One region of the Rhizobium sp. R339 genome, then DNA from elsewhere that is predicted to be linked to it. Evidence: riboswitches for the same ligand, from Rfam matches in the RefSeq annotation. Region 1 holds a riboswitch; the other holds the start of a gene.
The links. Region 1 has a riboswitch for FMN ahead of ATY76_RS03730 (6,7-dimethyl-8-ribityllumazine synthase). Riboswitches for the same ligand answer to the same signal wherever they lie in the genome.
Positions count from the first base shown of each region.

Region 2: linked by a shared signal. The riboswitch ahead of ATY76_RS24170 (DMT family transporter) and the one ahead of ATY76_RS03730 (6,7-dimethyl-8-ribityllumazine synthase) in region 1 are both predicted to bind FMN.

Region 1 covers NZ_LOKV01000001.1:765,796-769,397, reverse strand. The annotation lists gene ATY76_RS03740 (hypothetical protein) at 1-72, opposite strand, end outside; gene ATY76_RS03735 (SRPBCC family protein) at 256-702, opposite strand; FMN riboswitch at 1,277-1,421, shown strand; gene ATY76_RS03730 (6,7-dimethyl-8-ribityllumazine synthase) at 1,502-1,936, shown strand; gene ATY76_RS03725 (VOC family protein) at 2,083-2,772, shown strand; gene ATY76_RS03720 (DUF1194 domain-containing protein) at 3,131-3,602, opposite strand, start outside.
Region 2 covers NZ_LOKV01000024.1:266,080-269,681, forward strand. The annotation lists gene lon (endopeptidase La) at 1-872, shown strand, start outside; gene hupB (DNA-binding protein HupB) at 1,079-1,354, shown strand; FMN riboswitch at 1,472-1,624, shown strand; gene ATY76_RS24170 (DMT family transporter) at 1,706-2,614, shown strand; gene ATY76_RS24175 (esterase-like activity of phytase family protein) at 2,709-3,602, shown strand, end outside.

The sequences.
Region 1 (3,602 bases):
CGGCATCGCCTGCGCTGTGCCGATCGAGAGGCTGCCAGCAAGCAAGGCAGCCGCGATAGAAAGTGCCTTCATCGAAAACTCCATTTCATCCAGCCGTACCCACCTTAGGGTTGGCAAATTGAACTGGAGATGAACCGGGCATTCATGTTTGCAGGTGAAAAAACCGTGCTTTTTGACGGCCGATCGGAGCCCGGCCGGCCGTTTTTCCCGCAGCGGCAAGCGCTTGAGAAGCGCCCCGCGCCCGCGGAAAATCATTCATGTCCTTCCGTAAAAAGGATCAGGACCCGGATCGCGGCCGGCAGCGACCGCGGTGAGCCGTCCGAGATAATGCGCCCAGCCCTCGGCATGGCCGGCGCACTGCTCCTCGCTCGGCAGGCCGCTATGGGTGAGTCGGAGCAACGTCCCGTCCGGCTGCTCGATCAGGTCGATCTCGACCAGGCTGGAGCCCGGCGGCACCACCTCGCTGCCGTCCCACCCGAAGCTGTAGGCAAGCCGATGCACCGGCACGACCTCGCGAAACGAACCTCTGGCGAAGCGCGCGCCGGTGACGTTGACGAGATAGAGCCCGCCCGGCTCCGGCTCGATCTCGGCCTCCGTTCCCATCCAGCGCAGAATCTTCTCCGGATCGGTCATCAGCGCAAACACCGCCGCCGGCGGCGCCGCAATATGCGCCTCGCGGCGCACGACGAAAGACTCTGGCATGCCTCCCTCCCATAATAGTGGCGGCTGGCCCCGCCTGATGCGGGACGGCGCGTGATGCTGTTTCGGCGTGAATGTCCTCATGGAAGGATGTAGGCGGAGGCGCGCGCTGAGCAAGGGCGATGGAAGCCGCTCCTCGCATCGTCGGCACCGGTGCCGCTACTAAACCGCTGCAACGCCACTCGCCATTGTGCCTTCGCTTCCGCTCCGTGCATTCGCGGCTCGGCCGCTCACCCCCTCATCTGCCTGCCGGCATCTTCTCCCCGCCGGGGAGAAGCGGAATCGCCGCAACGTCTCGCTCCCTTTGGAACGTTCGCAATGGAATGAAAACCCGTGCGGCTTGCTCCCCCTTCTCCCCAGCGGGGAGAAGATGCCCGTTAGGGCAGATGAGGGGGGTGAGGAGCGAAAGCGACGAGCGCCTTGAGCGCAAGCGAAAGGCAAGTGGCTTCCATCACGCCTGTGGATAGGTAGGTAGAGGACGATCAGCCGAAGCATGACGCCCCCTGAGATTGCGGCCCACACCGCCTCAGAACCAATTCCCCCCTATTGCCAGCGCGCCGCCTTGCCCCTATTGTCGCGCCGTTCTCAGGGCGGGGTGAAAGTCCCTACCGGCGGTATGCAGTTTCGATTGCGAGCCCGCGAGCGCCTTCTCTAGGGAAGGGTCAGCAGATCAGGTGAGATGCCTGAGCCGACGGTCATAGTCCGGATGAAAGAGAACGCGCGTTCCTGCTGCCCTTGCCGGCAGCCGGTGAACGTTCGTGATCGCCTTGGGTGACGTGTCTGTACGCCAAAGGAGATTACCATGACACCCACCCGTTATGCCTTCGTCAAAGCCGGCTGGCACGCCGATATCGTCGACCGTGCGCTCGAAGGTTTCCAGCAGCTTATTCCCGCTGAGCAGATCGACGTGTTCGACGTTCCCGGCGCATTCGAAATGCCGCTGCTGTCGCGCGATCTTGCCGCGTCCGGGCGCTATGGCGCCGTCATCGCCGCCGCCTTCGTCGTCGATGGCGGGATCTACCGCCACGAATTCGTCGCCCAGGCCGTCGTCGATGGCCTGATGCGCGCCGGCATGGATACCGGCGTCCCGGTCCTGTCGGTCTCGCTGACGCCGCATCACTATCAGGAAACCGAGCACCACACGCAGATCTACCGCGCGCATTTTGTCGAGAAAGGCCGCGAGGCGGCCCGCGCCGCCCTGATGATCGGCAAGACGCGCGCCGCTCTTGCGGCATAAGGAACCGCGCAACAGGCGGCGGGACCAGCCCGCCGTCTTCTCCTTGCGAAGGGAAGAATTGATTCGACGCCTCGCCCGCGCTGTGGTCCACTCGACCCGACATGTATCGCCATTCTTAATGCGTCCAAACCTTGAGGGAGCTGAAGATGAGCAATGCAATGCGCAGTGAAACCCCCACAGAATCCATCAGAACACGGCCCGCCGACACCAAGCTCGAAGTGGTGGTCATCCCCGTTTCCGACGTCGACCGCGCCAAACGTTTTTACGACGGCCTCGGCTGGCGGCTCGACGCCGACTTCGCCAATGACGCCGATTTCCGCGTGATCCAGTTCACCCCGCCCGGCTCCGGCTGCGCCATCATCTTCGGTAAGAACGTGACCGCCGCCGCCCCCGGCTCCGCCCAGGGCCTCTACCTCATCGTCTCCGACATCGAGGCCGCCCGCCGCGATCTCATCGCCCGCGGCGTCGCGGTGAGCGAGGTCTTCCACGACGCATCCGGCGTCTATGCCGGCAAGGACGAACCCTATCTCTTCGGGCGCCTGCGCATCGCCGGCCGCGATCCCGAGCACCGTAGCTACCGCTCCTTCGCCTCCTTCAGAGATCCGGACGGCAACGGCTGGCTGTTCCAGGAAGTCACCACCCGCCTGCCCGGCCGCATCGACGCCGAAGAAACGGCCTTCTCGACCTCGAGCGACCTCGCCTCCGCGCTCCGCCGCGCAGCCAGCGCCCACGGCGAACACGAGAAACGCAACGGCGGCAAATACGACGAGAACTGGCCGGACTGGTACGCCGAATACATGGTCAGCGAACAGGCCGGCCGGGAGCTGCCGCTATAGGCAGCGGCAGGATCGTCACTGCTGAGATTTGCGGCAGGACGCACTGTTGCGGCGCGTCCTTCGAGGCTCCGGCCTCTGGCCTGCGCTCCTCAGGATGAGGAGCGTTGGAGAATGCCGCGCTGATAAAAGCAGGCGGAGGATCTTGCGTCGGTTGCTCACGAGCGCCTTGATCCCGCAGCAGCCCGTCATTGAGGCGCCTGCCGCCAACGCCCCTGGTTCGACGGCGCGGCACGCCCCAACGCCCCTAATTGAGGGCGCGGCACGCTCCAACGCCCCTCATCCTGAGGCGCGCAGGCCAACGGCCGGAGCCTCGAAGGACGCGCTCCGGCATCGCTCCTTGCGAGGCACACGCCACCGCTCACCGCTCGAATATATCCCGCCACTGCTTCTCGCCGATCAGGCAATCCGTCGTCGGCAGGCCGGCGATCTTCCGCGCCTTTGCCGGCGGGGGAAGGCCGCTGATCTCAAGCACCAGCTTGCGGCGCACGGCGATGGCGAAATCCTCGATCTTATGGACCGGCAGCACGAAGGCGCCGGGGCCGCCGATCACGCAATCGGCGTAATATTTGTCGAGCCCGCCCGGCGCATCGGAAGGGCGCAGCATGATGGCGAGGCCGTTGATGACCATGCCTCTTGCCACCGCCTTGTCCCGGGCGGGTGTCACCGGATCGCCTGAATTGTTCGGGCCGTCGCCGGAGATGTCGATCACCTCGCGCCGGCCCTGGAAGGGGCTGGTGACGATCATGCTGGCGCCCTGGTCGATGGCGGTGGAGATCGAGGTGCGCCGCTGGGTAGCGATCGGCCGGGCGCCGAGCTTGTCGGCAAAGGCG
Region 2 (3,602 bases), on a different contig from region 1:
ACGCGTTGCAGCCCGAGGAATTCTCGGTCAGCGACGATGCCCTGATGGCGATCAGCCAGCAGTATACCCGTGAGGCCGGCGTCCGCAGCTTCGAACGCGAATTGATGAAGCTCGCCCGCAAGGCGGTCACCGAGATCATCAAGGGCAAGACGAAGTCCGTTCATGTGACGGCCGCCAACATCGCCGATTACCTGGGCGTCCCGCGCTTCCGCCACGGCGAAGCCGAGGGCGAGGATCAGGTCGGCGTCGTCACCGGTCTTGCCTGGACGGAAGTCGGCGGCGAGCTGCTGACCATCGAAGGCGTGATGATGCCGGGCAAGGGCCGCATGACGGTCACCGGCAATCTGAAGGACGTGATGAAGGAATCGATCTCGGCAGCGGCCTCCTATGTCCGCTCGCGCGCCGTCGATTTCGGCATCGAGCCGCCGATGTTCGAAAAGAACGACATCCACGTGCACGTGCCGGAAGGCGCGACGCCGAAGGATGGCCCCTCGGCCGGTGTCGCCATGGCAACCGCCATCGTCTCGATCATGACCGGCATCCCGGTGAACAAGCATGTGGCCATGACCGGTGAAATCACCCTTCGCGGCCGTGTGCTGCCGATCGGCGGTCTCAAGGAAAAGCTGCTCGCAGCGCTTCGCGGCGGCATCAAGAAGGTGCTGATTCCGGAGGAGAACGCCAAGGACCTGGCGGAGATCCCGGACAACGTGAAGAACAGCATGGAGATCATCCCGGTCTCCCGGATGGGCGAGGTGATCAAGCACGCGCTGATCCGCCGGCCGGAGCCGATCGAGTGGGATGGCACGGTGGAAACGCCCGTCATCACCTCGGTCGAAGGTCTCGACGACACGGGCGCGGCCATAGCGCATTGAGTGGCATTTGCCACATTTGTGCCCAATTCGCGCAAAAGACGAGAAAAGGCTGGCGGAAACGCCAGCCTTTTTTGTGAAAACGTCATGGAGACGCTTGCTTTTCCTTGATTTGCAGGGCTTTTGGGTTTCCGGCGGGCCTGATGAAACCTATTCTGCGCCTAGCTTACATTTGAGTCGTTTCATACCATTTAGAAAGGGGTGGAAACATGAACAAGAATGAACTCGTGTCCGCAGTGGCCGAAAAGGCAGGACTGACGAAGTCTGACGCGGCTTCCGCTGTTGACGCGGTTTTCGACGTTGTCCAGGCCGAACTCAAGAACAAGGGCGATATCCGCCTCGCTGGTTTCGGCAGCTTCACCGTTTCTCATCGCGCTGCAACGAAGGGCCGCAATCCGTCGACCGGCGCTGAAGTCGACATTCCGGCCCGCAACGTGCCGAAGTTCACGCCCGGCAAGGGCCTGAAGGACGCCGTCAACGGCTGATTTGATCGTCCGCCGGCCGTAAACGAGAACGGCTGAGCAGGATTTCGAGGGGTTCGGCATTGCCGGACCCCTTTTGTTTTGCCGCTTGCCGCATGCAGCACTTTGTTCTACCAACAATGCTGTTCTCAGGGCGGGGTGAAAGTCCCCACCGGCGGTAAGGGCTGCGGCCTGAGCCCGCGAGCGCCTTCCGAAGCCTTGGCCGGGGAGGGGTCAGCAGATCCGGTGCGATTCCGGAGCCGACGGTCACAGTCCGGATGAAAGAGAATGAGAATGGCCGCGTGCGGGCAGGGGACTGCCGGCCTGCGTGCCATCGCCTCATGCGTCCTGATTTATGTTTGGTTCCTATTTTGGATGGAAGACATGAATCAGAATTCCCTTGCAATCCCGCGTTCCCGCGCCTTTGCCGGCGCAGCTTTCATGGTGCTTGGAGGCGTGGCCTTCTCGCTCCTCAATGTTGTCACTCAATGGCTGACGATGAAGCTCGCCTTTCCGCCAGCCTCCGCAGCCTTCTGGCAATATGCTTTCGCCTTCCTTTTCTCCTTGCCCTTCCTGCGCAAGGTCGGTCTCTCGGCCATGCGAACAGACTATCCATGGCGGCATGTCGTACGCGTTATCTTTGCCGCGCTCGGCGTCGAGGCCTGGATTTTGGGTCTCGCCTCGGTGCCGATCTGGCAGGCGATCGCACTCGTCATGACCTCGCCTTTCTTCATCATCCTCGGCGCGCGCCTCTTCCTCGGCGAACGCGTCGGCACGGCCCGCTGGGCGGCGACGGGTGTGGGCTTTGCCGGCGCGATGATCATCCTCCAGCCATGGTCGGACAGCTTTACCTGGGCCGCACTGCTTCCGGTTCTCTCCGCACTGCTCTGGGGCGCATCGTCTCTCATCACCAAGAGTCTGACCGGCATCGAAAAGCCCGAGACGATCACCGTCTGGCTGCTGGTGCTGCTGACACCGATCAACGGCGGCCTGGCGCTTGCCGCGGACCTCACGGTGCCGACGGGCACGACACTTGCGCTCTTCCTCCTGGCGGGCCTCCTGACGGTCGTGGCGCAATATCTGCTGACCCTTGCCTATGCCAGCGCCGACGCCGCCTATGTGCAGCCATTCGACGATCTGAAGCTGCCGCTGAACGTGCTCGCCGGCTGGCTGTTCTTCGGCTATGCGCCGGCCGGCTATCTGTGGCTGGGCGCTGCGCTCATCCTTTGCGCATCGCTCTTCATCATGCGAAGCGAGATGCGGCGGGAAAGGCAAGCGTCCTGACGCAAAGCCCCTGAAATGACGCGGACTGTCATGTCTCTGTCATGGCAGTCCAGCAAAACCCCTCTGTTCGATCTTTCGACATTGGGGGATTTCCATGACAAATTCATCGCGCAAAGCAGCGTTCGCTGCCATGCTTTTCGCATCCGCTGCCTTCCCGGCGGCGGCCGAGCCGGTTTTCAACCGCATCGCCTCCTTCCCGGTCGCCCAGAACCTTCCTGGTGACAAGGACGAGCTTTCGCCGACCTCCGCCGAAATCATCACCGCGACCGACGACGGCAACACGCTGATCTATAGCGACAGCCCGCTTGGCGCGATCGGCTTCATCGACATCACCGACGCCAAGGCTCCGAAGGCCGGGGGCGCGCTGATGATGGACGGCGAGCCGACATCGGTCACCTCCAGCGCCGGCAAGGCGCTCGTTGCCGTCAACACCTCCGACAGCAAGGCCAAGCCTTCGGGCCGTCTGGCGATCGTCGACGTCGCGACGAAGAAGATCGAGAGCACCTGCGATCTCGGTGGCCAGCCGGATTCGATCGCCCTCAACAAGGACAAGACCTTTGGTGCCATCGCGATCGAGAACGAACGCGACGAAGACGTCAATGACGGCAAGATCCCGCAGATGCCGGCCGGCGACCTCGCCGTCTTCCAGGTCAAGAACGGCACCGTCGATTGCGGCACCATCAAGCACGTGACGCTGACCGGGCTTGCGGGCGTTGCCCCGGAAGATCCGGAGCCCGAATTCGTCTCCTTCAATGGCCTGAACGAGATTGCCCTGACGCTGCAGGAAAACAACGAGATCGTCATCATCGACGCCAACACGGCGCAGGTGAAGACGCACTTTACCGCCGGCAGCGTCGATCTCTCCGGCATCGACACCAAGCGCGACGGCGCCCTGAAATTCACGGGCGAATCGAAGGGCGTGCTGCGTGAGCCGGACGCCGTGAAGTGGCTGGACGACAGCCGCCTCGTCGTGGCCAATGAAGGCGAT